4 regions of the Pseudomonas sp. TE3910 genome follow, and region 1 is predicted to be linked to each of the others. Evidence: predicted binding sites of a transcription regulator. Region 1 holds the regulator's gene; each other region holds the start of a gene.

Region 1 (4,295 bases):
CGGTGGAACCACTACGGGCAAGGGAATGAAAGCGTATTTGAAAGACGGCAGGATGGACCTGCTGTCCAACGTAAGAGGACAGTATGAGGCTCGTTAAAACCCTCCCCTTTTTGCTCAGCCTGAGCGCAGCACTGGGAAGCGCGAGCGCCTTGGCCCTGCCGAACGACCGCGACCAGCCAATCCGCATCCAGGCCGATAACGCCCAACTGGACGACAAGAAAGGCATTGCCACCTACACCGGCGACGTGATCATCACCCAAGGCTCGATGATGATCAAAGGCAACACCGTGACCATCACCCGCTCCGCTTCCGGCGATATCGACGTGGTCACTTCGGTGGGCAACCTGGCGTATTTCGAGCAGCAACAAAGCGCTGCAAAGCCGGACAAGATGCAAGGCTATGCCGTGCAGATCCAATACCAGGCATTGAAAGACCTGGTGGTTCTGACTGACCGGGCCAAGGTGATCAACGAAGGCAACACCACCGAAGGCGAGAAAATCGTCTACAACACCAAGTCTCAGGTCGCCACCGCCGGCCGCGGCAGCAACATTACCGCACCGCGCCCACGCATCGACATGGTGATCCAGCCGAAGAAGAAGGCCGAGTAATGGCAACCCTCAAAGCCCAGCACCTGGCCAAGAGCTACAAGAGTCGACAAGTCGTACGTGACGTCAGCCTGTCAATCGACAGCGGCCAGATCGTCGGCCTGCTTGGCCCTAACGGCGCCGGCAAGACAACGTGCTTCTACATGATTGTCGGCCTGGTACAGGCCGACCAGGGCCGCGTGCTCATCGACGACCTGGATGTCAGCCACCAGCCGATGCACGGTCGTGCACGCGCTGGGATTGGCTACCTGCCCCAGGAAGCCTCGATCTTCCGCAAGTTGTCGGTGGCCGACAACATCATGGCGATCCTGGAAACACGCAAGGAGCTGGACGCCGCAGGGCGTCGCAAGGAACTGGAAAGCCTGCTGCAGGAGTTTCACATCAGCCACATCCGCGACAACCTCGGCATGAGCCTTTCCGGTGGTGAACGTCGCCGTGTGGAGATCGCCCGCGCACTGGCGACTGCACCGAAATTCATCCTGCTCGACGAACCGTTTGCCGGTGTCGACCCGATCTCGGTCGGCGACATCAAGCAGATCATCCACCACCTGAAAGCCAAAGGCATTGGCGTTCTGATCACCGACCACAACGTCCGTGAAACACTGGATATCTGCGAAACCGCTTACATCGTCAACGATGGTCGCCTAATCGCCGAAGGTGATGCAGAAACCATCCTGGCCAACGAACTGGTGAAAGAGGTTTACCTCGGCCACGAGTTCCGCCTGTAAGCCCGAGGTGCGAGGCACCGCCAGAGCGCTGACGATCCGCCCAAATACCGGCTTATTTGTTACAGCGCTCTAGGCAAACACCTCGGTTTCAGGCATATAATTTGCTTAAAGAAGGCGCTTCGGCGCCCTTGTAGTGGATGGCGCATGTGCGCCGGCGAATAAGGTGTTAAGCCCCTGCCATGAAACCATCGCTCGTCCTAAGAATGGGCCAGCAACTGACGATGACACCGCAGTTGCAACAGGCCATCCGTCTGCTCCAGCTTTCCACACTGGACCTGCAGCAGGAAATCCAGGAAGCCCTGGAATCCAACCCGATGCTCGAACGCCAGGAAGATGGCGACGACTTCGATAACAGCGACCCGATGGCGGATAACGCCGAATCCAAGCCGACCTCGGAATCCCAGGAAACCAGCTTCCAGGAAACCGCCACTCCCGTGGAAAGCCTTGAGGAAGGTGAGTGGAACGAGCGTATTCCCAATGAGCTGCCGGTAGACACCGCCTGGGAAGATATCTATCAAACCAGCGCCAGCAGCCTTCCCAGCAACGATGACGACGAGTGGGACTTCACCACCCGCACCTCGGCGGGTGAAAGCCTGCAGAGCCACCTGCTGTGGCAATTGAACCTGGCGCCAATGTCGGATACCGACCGACTGATTGCCGTCACCCTGATCGACTGCATCAACAACCAGGGCTATCTCGACGAAACCCTGGAAGAGGTCTGTGAGTCCTTCGACCCGGAACTCGATATCGAACTGGACGAAGTGGAAGCCGTCCTGCACCGCATCCAGCAATTCGAGCCTGCCGGTATAGGCGCCCGCAACCTGAGCGAATGCCTGTTGTTGCAGTTGCGGCAGATGCCGGCACAAACACCCTGGATGACTGAAGCGCAACGACTGGTCAGCGACTACATCGACCTGCTCGGCAGCCGCGACTACAGCCAGCTGATGCGCCGCATGAAGCTCAAGGAAGACGAGCTGCGCCAGGTGATCGAACTGGTACAAAGCCTGAACCCACGCCCCGGCTCACAGATCGAGTCCAGTGAACCCGAATACGTGGTGCCTGACGTGATCGTACGCAAGGACAGCGATCGCTGGCTGGTTGAACTGAACCAGGAAGCCGTCCCACGCCTGCGCGTCAATCCACAGTACGCAGGCTTTGTACGCCGCGCCGATACCAGCGCAGACAACACCTTCATGCGCAATCAGCTTCAGGAAGCCCGCTGGTTCATCAAGAGCCTGCAAAGCCGCAACGAAACGCTGATGAAGGTTGCCACCCAGATCGTCGAACACCAGCGTGGATTCCTCGACCACGGTGACGAGGCCATGAAGCCGCTGGTGCTGCACGACATCGCCGAAGCGGTGGGCATGCACGAATCGACCATATCCCGGGTGACCACGCAAAAGTACATGCATACCCCGCGTGGCATTTACGAACTGAAGTACTTTTTCTCCAGCCATGTCAGCACCTCCGAAGGCGGAGAATGCTCGTCCACGGCGATTCGCGCGATCATCAAAAAACTGGTTGCAGCGGAAAATCAGAAAAAGCCATTGAGTGACAGCAAGATCGCTGGTTTACTGGAGGCACAAGGCATCCAGGTAGCACGACGCACCGTCGCCAAGTACCGCGAGTCGCTCGGCATTGCACCGTCGAGTGAACGCAAGCGACTGATGTAACGCACCTGAGGTGTGCCACCGCAATTCAAGTGGCAGGCGCAATACCTGCCTCTTTATGCACCGGCAACAAAAGGAGAAGCTGTATGCAAGTCAACATCAGTGGACACCAAGTAGAAGTCACCGAAGCGCTGCGCACTTATATCGGGGAAAAACTCGAGCGTGTTGAGCGTCACTTCGACAAGATCACCAATGTGCAGGTCATTCTGGAGGTCGAGAAACTGAAACAGAAAATCGAGGCCACCCTGCGCATCCCTGGCGGCGAAGTCGTCGCCAATGCCGAGCATGAAGACATGTATGCCGCGATCGACCTGCTTGCCGACAAGCTCGACCGCCAACTGAAAAAACACAAGGAAAAACAGCAGGCCTTGCTGCAAGGTGCAGCCGCTCGCTGATCCCCCCCACTCATGATCCGACTTGAAGATATCCTGACCCCCGGCCGTTCACTTGTGAACGTGCCGGGCGGCAGTAAAAAACGCGTACTCGAACACATTGCCAACCTGATTGACCGGGAAGTACCGGATCTGGAAATGCAAGATGTCTTCGAGAGCCTGATTGCCCGCGAAAAACTGGGTTCAACCGGTTTCGGCAACGGTATCGCCATTCCACACTGCCGCCTCAGTGGCTGCACCGCACCGATCAGTGCGCTGCTCCACCTGGATGCCCCCATAGATTACGACGCCATCGATGGTGCTCCCGTAGACCTGCTGTTCGTACTGCTGGTTCCGGAAGCCGCCACCGACGAGCACCTGGAGCTGCTGCGCCAGATCGCCAGCATGCTTGACCGCAAGGACGTTCGCGAAAAACTGCGTGCGGCCGGCGATAGCCAGTCCCTGTATCAGGTCGTACTGGATGTACAGAACGGGCACTGAACATGCGTTTGATCATCGTCAGCGGCCGGTCCGGCTCAGGTAAAAGCACTGCCCTCGATGTGCTCGAGGACAATGGCTACTATTGCATCGACAACCTTCCGGCCGGCTTGCTGCCGCAGCTTGCCGAAAGTGCGCTGATCAATACCGAACTGATGCAACCCAAGGTTGCCGTGTCCATTGATGCACGCAACCTGCCAAGCCATCTCTCCCGGTTCCCGGAACTGCTTGAAGATGCACGCAACCGGCATATCCAATGCGACGTGCTGTATCTGGACGCCGATGAAGAAACCCTGCTCAAGCGCTTCTCGGAAACCCGTCGCCGTCACCCGCTGACCAACGCTCAGCGCTCGCTGGCTGAGGCCATCCGGGTCGAGACCGAACTGCTCGGTCCTATTTCCGATCTGGCCGACCTGAAGATCG
Region 2 (4,295 bases), 630 kb from region 1:
TCGAAGGCCTTCTTGGTCACGAAACGGGTTTGCGGCATAGGGCCGTCTTGAGCATCAACCAGCAGCAGCACGGAGTCGACCATCGACATTACGCGCTCAACTTCGCCACCGAAGTCGGCGTGGCCGGGGGTATCCACGATGTTGATGTGGTAACCGTTCCAGTTGATGGCGGTGTTCTTCGCCAGAATGGTAATGCCGCGCTCTTTTTCCTGGTCGTTGGAGTCCATCACGCGCTCGTCGTTGAGCTCGTTGCGCTCCAGAGTGCCGGACTGACGCAGGAGTTTGTCTACCAGGGTGGTCTTACCATGGTCAACGTGGGCGATGATGGCGATGTTACGGAGATTTTCGATCACTTGTGTATCTCGAGCAGAGGATTCGGGTTGCCGCCAGTTTAGGCGGCGAATATGAATGAAAAACGCTCAACGGGCCCGCCGGTCGGGAGGGCGGTGGCGGATGCTGCCGCCATACAGCCCTGGCGTCTTATGCCGGGCGATAAACACGCACATTGGCATGTCCCTCGCTCAATAAGTGGTGGGCATGCAGGCGGCTCATTACGCCCTTGTCGCAATACAGCAGGTACTGGCGGGTAGCATCCAGTTCCTTGAAACGGCTGTTCAGGGCATAGAACGGCAGCACCTGAACTTCGATACCTTCGAGTACCAGTGGCTGGTCTTCCTGGGCGTCGGGGTGACGGATGTCGATCACCACCTGCCCGGCCAACGCCTGGCTGACTTCTTCAATTTGAATATCCTGGCCCAGCTCATCGATGACATTGTCGATCGAGATCAGGCGGGCACGCTCCAGCGCACGCTCCAGCACCGCCATGTCGAAACCGCGTTCTTCGCTTTCGACGCGGTGACGCTTGGCGCAGGTTGTCGGGTTCACCGAAATCACGCCGCAGTATTCTGGCATGTGCTTGGCGAACTCGGCGGTCCCGATCTGGTAGGCCTGATCGATGATGTCCTGCTTGTGGCTGGCCAACAGTGGGCGCAACACCAGTTTCTCGGTCGCCGAATCGATCACCGCCAGGTTCGGCAGGGTCTGGCTGGAGACCTGGGAAATCGCCTCACCGGTCACCAGTGCGTCGATTTCCAGGCGATCGGCAATGCGGGTTGCAGCACGCAACATCATACGCTTGAGGGTAACGCCCATATAGCTGTTACCGACCTTGCCGAGAATTTCGCCGACCACTTCTTCGAACGGCACGCTGACAAACAGCACACGCTGGCTGCTGCCGTACTTTTTCCAGAGAAAGTGTGCGACTTCCATTACGCCAAGCTCGTGGGCACGGCCACCGAGGTTGAAGAAACAGAAATGGGTCATCAGGCCGCGGCGCATCATCTGGTAGGCCGCCACGGTAGAGTCGAAACCACCCGACATCAGCACCAGGGTCTGCTCCAGCGCGCCCAGCGGGTAGCCGCCGATGCCCGGGTGCTGGCTGTGCACCACGAACAGACGCTCATCACGCAGCTCAAGACGCACGACCACTTCAGGGTTACGCAGATCGATCCCGGCTGCGCCGCACTGCTGCCGCAGTTGGCTGCCGACATAACGATCGACATCCATGGAGGTGAAGCTGTGCTTGCCCGCACGCTTGCAGCGAACCGAAAAATGCTTGCCGGCCAGCTGCGCACCATAATGAAGCTTGCACTTAGCGACGATATCGTCGAAATCGACCAGCGGGTATTCGTCGACCTGCAGGAAATGCGCAATGCCCGGCGTACAGGACAGGCGCTCGATCATCTCACGCTGCACTTTTTCATCGTCCAGGCGCGTGATGATCTCGAGATTATCCCAGACACCCTTGACCACGAGCTCTGGATCGAGGTCCTTGAGCACGACACGAATGTTGCGGCAGAGCTGGCGAATGAAGCGCTTGCGCACCGGGCCGCTCTTGATGGTGATCTCTGGGAAAATCTTGACGATTAGTTTCATGAAAAACTGCGTGCAATGTGCCAAGCGAAAAAGGGGGGCGCGGATTATAGCGGAAATTGCTCAAGGTTTGACCAACTATTGTACGGACGGCATCCATCGCACCAAAATAGGTCATCTTGATTAAAAATCGCATCATAAGAGTGCGAAAAAAATCCGCTTTTTCAGTATTTACGGCGCAAACGCCTATGTTTGGGGCAAAAAACCCAACTCGGGGCACTGGCATGCAATTTGCTCCCTTGTGAGGCAGGTTGCCTTGGCGGACTATTCGCGCCCGGCATCACCCAAATTCAAGGGCTGCACAGGCAAGCTCTACCCCACCCGGAGGACACTATGTCGAAGTCGGTTCAACTCATCAAAGATCATGACGTTAAATGGATTGATCTGCGCTTCACTGACACCAAAGGCACTCAGCACCACGTGACCATGCCAGCCCGTGATGCGCTGGATGAAGACTTCTTTGAAGCCGGCAAGATGTTCGACGGCTCCTCCATCGCTGGATGGAAAGGCATCGAAGCGTCCGACATGATCCTGATGCCGGTCGACGATACTGCCGTGCTCGATCCGTTCACCGAAGAGCCAACGCTGATCATCGTTTGCGACATCATCGAACCTTCGACCATGCAAGGCTACGACCGCGACCCACGCGCCATCGCCAAGCGTGCCGAGGAGTACCTGAAGTCCACTGCTATCGGTGACACCGTACTGGTCGGCCCGGAGCCAGAGTTCTTCATCTTCGACGAAGTGAAGTTCAAGTCCGACATCTCGGGCTCGATGTTCAAGATCTTCTCCGAACAAGGTTCGTGGATGTCCGACCAGGACGTCGAAGGCGGCAACAAAGGTCACCGCCCAGGCGTCAAAGGTGGTTACTTCCCAGTTCCTCCGTTCGACCATGACCACGAAATCCGTACTGCCATGTGTAATGCCATGGAAGAAATGGGCCTGGTCATCGAAGTTCACCACCACGAAGTGGCAACTGCCGGCCAGAACGAAATCGGCGTGCGTTTCAACACCCTGGTGAAGAAAGCCGACGAAGTTCAGACCCTGAAGTACTGCGTACACAACGTTGCCGACGCTTACGGCCGTACCGCTACCTTCATGCCGAAGCCACTGTACGGTGACAACGGTTCGGGCATGCACGTTCACATGTCCATCTCCAAAGAAGGCAAGAACACCTTCTCCGGCGAAGGCTATGCCGGCCTGTCCGACACCGCCCTGTACTTCATCGGCGGTATCATCAAGCACGGTAAGGCACTGAACGGCTTCACCAACCCTTCGACCAACTCCTACAAGCGTCTGGTCCCAGGCTTCGAAGCCCCAGTAATGCTGGCCTACTCGGCGCGCAACCGCTCTGCCTCGATCCGTATTCCATACGTTTCCAGCCCGAAAGCACGTCGTATCGAAGCGCGCTTCCCGGACCCGGCTGCCAACCCATACCTGTGCTTCGCAGCGCTGCTGATGGCAGGTCTGGACGGTATCCAGAACAAGATCCACCCAGGCGATGCCGCCGACAAGAACCTGTACGACCTGCCGCCTGAAGAGGCCAAGGAAATCCCACAGGTTTGTGGCAGCCTGAAAGAAGCCCTGGAAGAGCTGGACAAGGGCCGTGCGTTCCTGACCAAAGGCGGCGTTTTCAGCGACGACTTCATCGACGCCTACATCGCCCTGAAAAGCGAAGAAGAAATCAAGGTTCGCACCTTCGTACACCCACTGGAATACGAGCTGTACTACAGCTGCTAATCCCGTGACGCTCGCGCAAGCGGCGTAAGAAAGGCCTCCCTCGGGAGGCCTTTTTTGTTTCTGACGTCTCACCTACGCAAAGCCCCGACGCCTGGCACTGATCCCTGCAGGAAGCTGGCTTGCCAGCGATGCAGGCACCAGGCACTCGCTGACACACCCGTCGACGCCAACGCAGGCAAGCCTGCATCCCACAGAAAACGCAGCCTGAGCCGCCCTCGGAAGCCTCTTTCCAGGCAACGCCTTTAATGCAGAACCGATCCTGGCTCAATGCTCTATATTGGTGCGATGGGCCGCCTGCATCCGCTGTTCACAGCCCATTTTGGTTCAAGAAAATCGCAAGCCCAGGGCTTTGTAGTCCTTTTTTGGGCATATACAGGTCTTTTTCAGGCGAATCCGCTTCTTTTCGGAGCCTTGGTTTGTTTTTTGCATTTTCTTCGTATCAGCGGATTACCAGTGCGCGCGACCCTGGCTTCAGCCACGGTTGTCATGTACCAAAAGAGGTCAACGACGCCCCATGACCATCAGCGATGCTCTGCACCGACTGCTACTGGACAACCTGACCACTGCCACCATTCTGCTCAATGCCGAACTGCGTCTTGAGTACATGAATCCGGCGGCGGAGA
Region 3 (4,295 bases), 820 kb from region 1:
GCGTGTAATTTCCGGCTCAAATCGCAGGCAAAAAAATGCCCGGCGAACCGGGCAGATTTTTTCTGGCGATTACAGTGCGTAACCACGCTCGTTGTGCTGAGCCAGGTCGAGGCCGACCGACTCTTCTTCTTCGTTGACCCGCAGGCCCATGACCAGGTCCAGAACCTTGAGGATCACGTAGGTGGCGATTGCGGTGTAAATCACGGTAAAGCCTACGCCCTTGGCCTGAATCCAGACTTGCGCAGCGATATCCTCGACGGTGCCGAAACCACCCAGGGAAGGCGCGGCAAACACACCGGTCAGGAGCGCGCCGACAATACCGCCGATACCGTGTACACCGAAGGCATCCAGCGAGTCGTCATAGCCCAGTTTGCGCTTGAGGCTGGTAGCGCAGAAGAAGCAGATCACCGAAGCCACCAGGCCGATCACCAGCGCCCCCATCGGGCCTACGGTGCCAGCGGCCGGGGTGATGGCTACCAAGCCTGCAACCACACCCGAAGCGATACCCAGAGCGCTTGGTTTACCGTGCGTCAGCCACTCGGCAAGCATCCAGCCCAGCGCAGCGGCGGCAGTGGCAATCTGGGTGACCAGCATGGCCATACCGGCGGTGCCATTGGCGGCGGCGGCAGAGCCGGCGTTGAAGCCGAACCAGCCGACCCAGAGCATGGCCGCGCCCATCAGGGTGTAACCCAGGTTGTGGGGCGCCATTGGGGTGATCGGGAAGCCTTTACGCTTGCCCAGCACCAGGCAAGCCACCAGGCCGGCGATACCGGCGTTGATATGCACCACGGTGCCGCCCGCGAAGTCCAGCACGCCCCAGTCCCACATCAGGCCGCCGCTGCCACTCCAGACCATGTGCGCAATCGGCGCATAGATCACGGTGAACCAGATGGCCATGAAGATCAGCATGGCCGAAAACTTCATGCGCTCGGCAAAGGCACCGACAATAAGAGCCGGCGTAATGATCGCGAAGGTCATCTGGAAGGTGATGAACACGGCTTCCGGAAACAACGCCGTCGCGGAGGTGAGGCTCGATGGCGTCACACCGGCGAGGAACGCCTTGGACATGCCGCCGACGAAAGAATTGAAGTTGACTACGCCCTGTTCCATACCGGTGGTATCGAACGCCATGCTGTAGCCATAAACGACCCAGAGAATGCTGATCAGGCCAGTGATCGCGAAACACTGCATCATCACCGACAGGACGTTCTTGGACCGCACCATGCCGCCGTAAAACAGCGCCAGGCCGGGGATGGTCATGAACAGCACCAAGGCTGTAGAGGTCAACATCCAGGCGGTATCGCCGGAGTTGAGCACAGGTGCTGCGTCCTCTGCCAGGGCCAGGCCAGGCATTACGAGGGACAAAAGGGCTCCTAGCCCTGCGAACTGACGCAGAGTCATGATGTTATCTCCTGGGGCGTTGGGTTTGGGGCGGCTTTTTGTTAGATCGCGTCGGTATCGGTTTCGCCGGTACGAATACGGATAGCCTGTTCCAGATTCACCACAAAGATCTTGCCGTCACCGATCTTGCCGGTATTGGCCGCCTTGGTGATGGCTTCGATGACCCGGTCCAGATCCTTGTCGTCAATGGCGACATCAATCTTCACTTTGGGCAGGAAATCGACCACATACTCCGCACCGCGATACAGCTCGGTGTGGCCTTTCTGCCGACCGAAACCTTTGACTTCGGTAACGGTAATGCCCTGCACGCCGATTTCAGACAACGACTCGCGCACGTCGTCCAATTTGAACGGCTTGATGATGGCAGTGACTAGCTTCATGAAACTTTCTCCCGAATTGGTGGACTTGCCCCAGGAAAACAAACCCGACTCAAGTCTAAGCGCAGCGCTTGGCTTTGTAACGCGTCGTCGACCACTCATCCTCAAGCCGACGCCACAAACCACGTCTTACGAAACACGTCCTTCGCTCCATTTGCGCACTGCATCGTCACAGCGACAGCATCGGTGCATGGGTCACAGAGGTCTAAGCAGAAACCTTGCCATGTCCGACAAATTCACCAATTACAACGACTTACGGCAACCCGGTCAGTTTGGCCATTCGCCAGCAAGGTTCGGACGCACAACTACGGTGCGCGGCATTGCGCCGCGATGCGCAAAAAGTGTGCAATGCGAGCCCGGTTTCCTTGCGTGATACACTGCCGGCCTTGTGGAATTTTCTGGATACTGCCCATGCTCGCGCCCAAAGCCTTTCTCGATGCCCTAAGCGACCAGGCCTCGCGCCTTTTCAGCAGCGACACCTCACAGCCTCGCAGTGAACTGGAAAGCCAGTTCAAGGCGCTGCTGCAAAGCGGTTTCAGCAAGCTTGAACTGGTCAGCCGCGAAGAGTTCGACAGCCAGATGGTGGTACTGGCCCGTACCCGCGCCCGCCTGGAGGCGCTGGAAGCCAAAGTGCTGGAACTGGAAGCGCGGATGACCCCGCCGGTAGAAACAGCCACCGAGCAGTAATCACCCACGCGCAGCGGCTGAGACCGAGCCTGCTCCGTGGGAACAAGGCTTGCCTGCGATAGCGTCTAAGCGCTGCGAAGTTGAGTACGCAGCGCGTAGATGCTGGCAAGCCCCGCTCGCGGCCCGCTTACCAGCCCAACTGTTTGTTGAACGACAACGCATCGTAGTAATCATGCTGCGTCGCGATCTTGCCATCCTTCAGGCGGATGAAGCTGACCCCTTTGAAACTCAACGGCTTGTTGGTCGCAGGGGTTTCAGGTGCCCAGGCACCGGTGTTATGGCCATCGAACTGCCATTCAAAGGCAATGTTGTCGCCTTCAATGATCGGCTCGCCAACCATCTGCCACTTCAAATCCGGCACGGCATCGATAAACAGCTTGATGACTTTATCCCGGGCCGTTTCCCGGCCGACTTGAGGGATCCCTACGGACGCATCCAGAAACTCCCCGTTTTCAGCAAAGTACTGCGCCGCCGCATTGGGGTCATGCTTGTTCCAGGCACTCATGTAAGCATCGATGATGCTCCGGGTGCTCTGTTTTTCCGCTGCAATCGACAACTGGGCGAACAAGAGCATGCAAAGGAGGCTAACGAGACGTATCGACAGTCGACGCATGGTATTTCCTCTTCGATTATTGCTGTTGTGGTAGAAACGGAAACAGGTATCAGTGGTGCGTTGAGGGTAGGCCACGGCCTATCGCGGCGTTGGCAGTTCAACCAATGACCACTCGATCGATAACGGTTCAAGCTTTCGCACGTTGGCAGCTGCAGGGCGGCTGGCAATGTTCCCCACGAACCAGTTGGCCGAATTGGCGGCAACGATTCGGCCTTCAGCATTGATGATGAACGCCTCGTTCTTCATCCGCAGCAGGCACCGGGTGAGCAACTGATCGAATTCGTGCAGGGCGATATCCGCTGCGGCAACGCCGACAAAATGCCCCTTGGCAACAATCGGAACGGAGAAGGCCAGTATGTAAAGCTCTGTACCGTACAGGTCCACGAACGGCCCCTCGACCGACGCTTCACCCGTCAGCTTGGGGCGCGTAAACCAAGGCATGCCCTGGTAATTGTAGAAGCTCTCGCTTTGACGATTGAAGTTCAGCATCATCGGGGCGACTTTGCCGCTGGAGGGGCGGTAGAACCACTCAAGAAACAATTCTTGGTCCGCAAGCTCACCCGGCTCCAGCACCACCCCCGTCCCGTGGATATAGCTGTCGTTTGCCAACAGCCGCGCTTCAATGGTCGCCTGAAGAAAAGCGAGGTCTTTGGAGGTCGGCTTCCGCCCTTCGGCATCCAGCGCCTCCCAGACCGTTACCACTTCCCCGGCCAAGCTGTTCAATTGCTCGAACAGGGTGCAGAAGATCGCTTCCAATCGCTGGGCACACTGATGAAGCTCTTCGTTTTGTTCGACTGTGATCATGGTGATGTAGCCTCTTGCAGCTCAAGCAGTGCGTAGCGCAAATCCATCAGGCGTTTTATGCCCTCTTTGACATGAGCCTCTGTCAGCGCACTGGCCAGATTAGACTCACCGGCCATCACGGCCTGCAGGATCGCCCGGTGCTCCGCAATGACCGTACTCTTGTGAGCGTCCGCCATAGAGATCCATAGCAACTCGCCCATTTGGGACTGAAGGCGCATTTCTGCGTGCGTCAATCGCACCGACTGCGCAGCAACCGCAACCTCGATATGAAATCGTGCATCCGCCCGGCGAAGCTCGCTTCGGGTCGTGGCCTCTTGGAGCGCCGTCACGAAATGCTCCAGCCTTTGATGCTGGGCACTGGTAGATCGGCTGGCCGCCAAGCCTGCGGCAGTAGCCGAAATAGCGATTTGCTC
Region 4 (4,295 bases), 440 kb from region 1:
TCGTCCAGGGCGAAGCCCGACAGCGCCGCCAACGACATGACCAGACGGTCGAGGGTTTCCAGCAGCTCACCGAAGCCCGCCTCCGCGTTCTCCAGCACTCGCGCTTGCCGCTGCAACTCCTGCAGCGCCTGCCAGTTTTCCCGTGAGAGCTTGCCGCGCACCTGAGCGGCTGCGCCCTGCAAGCGCTGCAGGTTGGCGCGCAAACCGAAGCCCCATTCGGCATCCAGCAATGCAGCACGCAAACGTTCGGGCAGGCTTGCGCCCTCTGGCAGTAATGACAAGCCGTCCGCCAACGCCACAGCCCCCTCCAGCGCCAGTGGACTGTCATCGTCCAGGTAACGGGTCAACAGAATGCGCAACAAGCGCGCCCCCACATCACAGCGCTCACAGTAACGGCCGAACCAGAACAAGTTTTCCACCACCCGCGAGGGCAAGTACGGGTCGCGACGAATCAGGTCCGCCACGCCAATACTGTGCCGCGCCCGCCACTGCTCACCGGCGCAGGCCTGCTCACCCAACACCCAGGCATCCTTGCTGGCACCACCACGCTGCATCGAGATCACGTCGGCATCGGCCTGTGCCGACACCCGCACCAGCCCGCCAGGCAACACCCGATAGCCATCGGCACAGGCCACGGCGTAAACACGCATACCTACCGAACGGGATTGCAGTGCACGTTGATCGACCTGCCAGACCGGCGCCTGGGACAACTGCACCCGCTCTTGGGCAACATAGACAGCCGGTCGCGCACCGATACGCGACGCCAGCGCCTGCTGTTGTTCAGCATCAAGTGCGCCTCCCAACACGGGCGTGAACCGCTGCGAAGGAAACGCTGGCTTGAACACCAGGTCTGGCAGTTTCTCCAGCGCCTGTGCCAATGCCGGAGGCTCGCCGCACCACCAACTGGCAACGGAGGGCAGGCTCAAGGCCTCGCCGAACAGGTGCTCATTGATAGCGGGCAAAAAACCAAGCAGGCCGGGTGACTCCAGCACACCGCAGCCCAAGGCATTGGCCACCAGCACGCGCCCTTGACGCACGGCATCGAGCAAACCAGGAACGCCCAATGCCGAATCCGTGCGCAACTCCAGCGGGTCGCAGAAGTCATCGTCAAGACGCCGCCAAATGCCGTGAACACGACGCAAACCATCCAGTGTCTTGAGGTACACGGTGGCATCGCGCACCGTCAGGTCGCTACCCTCGACCAAGGGGTAACCCAGTTGCCGCGCCAAATACAGGTGTTCGAAGTAACTCTCGTTGAATCGCCCGGGGGTCAGCAGCACCACCAGCGGCGCCTCCCCTTCACTCGGTGCCGTCTCGGCGAGAGTCTGCTGCAAGGTTCGAAAGAAACCCGCCAGGTGCTGTACATGGAGGCTGCGGTAGAGCTCCGGCCAGGCCCGCGAAAGAATTGTGCGGTTCTCAAGGGCATAGCCAGCACCAGAAGGCGCCTGGGTACGGTCTGCAGTGATCCACCAGCGCCCATCCGGCGCGCGTGCAAGGTCAGCGGCGTAGACATGCAGGTAGGTTCCGCCAGGCACTTCGATACCTTGGCAGGGCCAGAGAAAATTGTTGTGCCCGTAGATCAGTTCCGGAGGTAAAAGCCCGTCGGCCAGCAGCTGTTGCGGTCCGTAGGTATCGGCCAGTACCGCATTGAGCAGACGAGCACGCTGAGCGATACCGGCGGCCAGTGGCTGCCATTCCTCGGCAGACAACACGTGCGGCAACAGATCCAGCTCCCACGGGCGATCAGCGCCCTTGGGGTCGGCGTAGATGTTATAGGTGACACCATTTTCCTGAAGCTGGCGGGTCAACAGCGCCTGACGCTGCGCCAACTGCTCGGGGCTGCTTCGCTGCAACTGCGCGAACAGCGCCTGCCAGTGCGGGCGTACCGCTCCGTCGCCCTGCAACAGTTCATGGTAGGAGTCAGGCTGGTCAGGCATGGCAGCGCTCAAGGGCCAAGGTCAACCCTGAAGCGCGCAAGAGTTGTGCCATGAGCGGCTACGCCGTGCCTGCGCACGGCTTAGCCTATTGGCGCACCAGAATCGTGCCTTGCCACGGGCAACGCACCACCCCGGCGCGCGGGCCAAGGCCAGGTTAGCGCGGCAGTACCGGCTGACGCGGCTTCTTCTTGCCTTTGCCCTTGGCGGCGTCTTTGCGCGCCTTGGCCGCATCCTGGTTACGGGCGAACGCTGCCGCCTTGGCCTCTTCGCGCTTGTCCCACGGCTTGCCACCATCGCTGCCACGCGGCGGCAGGCCAGTGTGCTGAGTCAGGATCTTTTGATCCTTGGCGACCTTGTGGCTGCCTGCCGGTGTCGAGTTCTTGCGTCGCGCACTCTGGTAGCTGTCGGTTGCAGGCTGGTGCAACGGGATCAACTGGTGCTTGCCCGGGCCGATCAGGTCGCTACGGCCCATACGCTCCAGCGCCTCACGCAGCATCGGCCAGCCCTTCGGATCGTGATAGCGCAGGAATGCCTTGTGCAGGCGACGCTGTGCCTCGCTCTTGACGATCGTGACCGGGTCACTCTTGTAGGTGACCTTGCGCAGCGGGTTCTTGCCCGAGTGGTACATGGCGGTAGCCGACGCCATTGGCGATGGATAGAACGCCTGTACCTGGTCAGCACGGAAGCCATTGCCCTTGAGCCAAAGGGCCAGGTTCATCATGTCTTCATCGGTAGTGCCCGGGTGCGCCGCAATGAAGTACGGGATCAGGTACTGTTCCTTGCCCGCCTCTTTCGAGAATTTCTCGAACATACGCTTGAAGCGGTCATAGGTACCGATACCCGGCTTCATCATCTGATTCAGCGGGCCTTCTTCGGTGTGCTCCGGCGCAATCTTCAGGTAACCGCCAACGTGGTGAGTCACCAGTTCCTTGACGTACTCCGGCGACTCTACCGCCAGGTCATAACGCAGGCCCGAGGCGATCAGGATCTTCTTCACACCCGGCAAGGCACGCGCACTGCGGTACAACTGAATCAACGACGAGTGGTCGGTGTTCAGGTTCGGGCAAATGCCGGGGAACACGCACGACGGCTTGCGGCACGCGGACTCGATTTCCGGGCTCTTGCAGGCGATTCGGTACATGTTCGCGGTAGGGCCGCCAAGGTCGGAGATGACACCGGTAAACCCAGGCACCTTGTCGCGAATCTCTTCGATCTCACGAATGATCGACTCTTCAGAGCGGTTCTGGATAATCCGGCCTTCGTGCTCGGTGATCGAGCAGAAGGTGCAGCCACCAAAGCAGCCGCGCATGATGTTGACCGAAAAACGGATCATGTCGTAGGCCGGGATTTTCTCCTTGCCATACGCCGGGTGCGGCACGCGCGCATAGGGCATGCCGAACACATAGTCCATTTCCTCAGTAGTCATCGGAATGGGCGGAGGGTTGAACCAGACGTCCACGTCACCGTGTCTCTGCACCAGCGCCCGGGCGTTGCCTGGGTTGGTCTCCAGGTGCAGCACACGGTTGGCGTGAGCGTAGAGCACCGCGTCGCCACGGACCTTCTCGAAGGACGGCAGGCGAATCACGGTCTTGTCGCGGGTCATCCGCGGGCTCGCCAGCAACTGGACGACCTTCGGTTCATTCGGGTCTTCAACCGGGCCTTTTTCTTGCTCGATGGCGCAGGCCTGAGTGTCCTGGGTATTCACGTACGGGTTGATGATCTTGTCGATCTTGCCCGGACGGTCGATACGTGTGGAGTCGACCTCGTACCAGCCTTCAGGGGTGTCCCGACGAACAAATGCCGTGCCACGAATGTCGGTAATGGTTTCGATTTTCTCGCCGTACGACAGGCGCTGGGCCACTTCGACAATGGCCCGCTCGGCATTGCCGTAAAGCAGGATGTCGGCACAGGCGTCGATCAGGATCGAATGACGCACCTTGTCCTGCCAGTAGTCGTAATGTGCGATCCGGCGCAGCGAAGCCTCGATGCCACCCAGCACGATCGGTACATGCTTGTAGGCTTCCTTGCAGCGCTGGCTGTAGACCAGGCTGGCGCGATCCGGACGCTTGCCGGCCAGGCCACCCGGCGTATAGGCGTCGTCGGAACGGATCTTCTTGTCGGCGGTGTAGCGGTTGATCATGGAGTCCATGTTGCCCGCAGCGACACCGAAAAACAGGTTCGGCTCACCCAGCTTCATGAAGTCGTCTTTCGACTGCCAGTTCGGCTGGGCAATGATCCCCACCCGGAACCCTTGGGCTTCCAGCAGACGGCCGATGATGGCCATACCGAACGACGGGTGATCGACATAGGCGTCACCGGTCACAATGATGATGTCGCAGGAATCCCAGCCGAGCTGAT

Evidence for each region. Region 1 encodes sigma-54, which starts transcription at its own class of promoters, with help from an activator protein. Its sites were predicted from a motif close to ANTGGCATNNANNTTGCTNT; they were not measured.
Region 2: a site for sigma-54 is predicted at 2,151-2,170, ahead of glnA (glutamate--ammonia ligase). Genes of this name have one in related genera too.
Region 3: a site for sigma-54 is predicted at 1,985-2,004, ahead of glnK (P-II family nitrogen regulator). Genes of this name have one in related genera too.
Region 4: a site for sigma-54 is predicted at 1,971-1,990, ahead of ACZ9H3_RS17985 (circularly permuted type 2 ATP-grasp protein). Genes of this name have one in related genera too.

Annotation. Positions count from the first base shown of each region.
Region 1 covers NZ_JBWBQN010000001.1:4,376,707-4,381,001, reverse strand. Annotated here, with positions in the region: gene lptC (LPS export ABC transporter periplasmic protein LptC) at 1-97, shown strand, start outside; gene lptA (lipopolysaccharide transport periplasmic protein LptA) at 84-608, shown strand; gene lptB (LPS export ABC transporter ATP-binding protein) at 608-1,333, shown strand; gene ACZ9H3_RS19975 (RNA polymerase factor sigma-54) at 1,513-3,006, shown strand; gene hpf (ribosome hibernation-promoting factor, HPF/YfiA family) at 3,090-3,398, shown strand; gene ptsN (PTS IIA-like nitrogen regulatory protein PtsN) at 3,411-3,875, shown strand; gene rapZ (RNase adapter RapZ) at 3,878-4,295, shown strand, end outside.
Region 2 covers NZ_JBWBQN010000001.1:3,746,388-3,750,682, reverse strand. Annotated here, with positions in the region: gene typA (translational GTPase TypA) at 1-353, opposite strand, end outside; gene thiI (tRNA uracil 4-sulfurtransferase ThiI) at 481-1,935, opposite strand; gene glnA (glutamate--ammonia ligase) at 2,266-3,672, shown strand; gene glnL (nitrogen regulation protein NR(II)) at 4,187-4,295, shown strand, end outside.
Region 3 covers NZ_JBWBQN010000001.1:3,559,709-3,564,003, reverse strand. Annotated here, with positions in the region: gene ACZ9H3_RS16315 (ammonium transporter) at 70-1,401, opposite strand; gene glnK (P-II family nitrogen regulator) at 1,443-1,781, opposite strand; gene ACZ9H3_RS16305 (accessory factor UbiK family protein) at 2,190-2,465, shown strand; gene ACZ9H3_RS16300 (ester cyclase) at 2,593-3,039, opposite strand; gene ACZ9H3_RS16295 (cache domain-containing protein) at 3,157-3,882, opposite strand; gene ACZ9H3_RS16290 (FadR/GntR family transcriptional regulator) at 3,879-4,295, opposite strand, start outside.
Region 4 covers NZ_JBWBQN010000001.1:3,934,956-3,939,250, reverse strand. Annotated here, with positions in the region: gene ACZ9H3_RS17985 (circularly permuted type 2 ATP-grasp protein) at 1-1,937, opposite strand, end outside; gene ACZ9H3_RS17980 (YgiQ family radical SAM protein) at 2,092-4,295, opposite strand, start outside.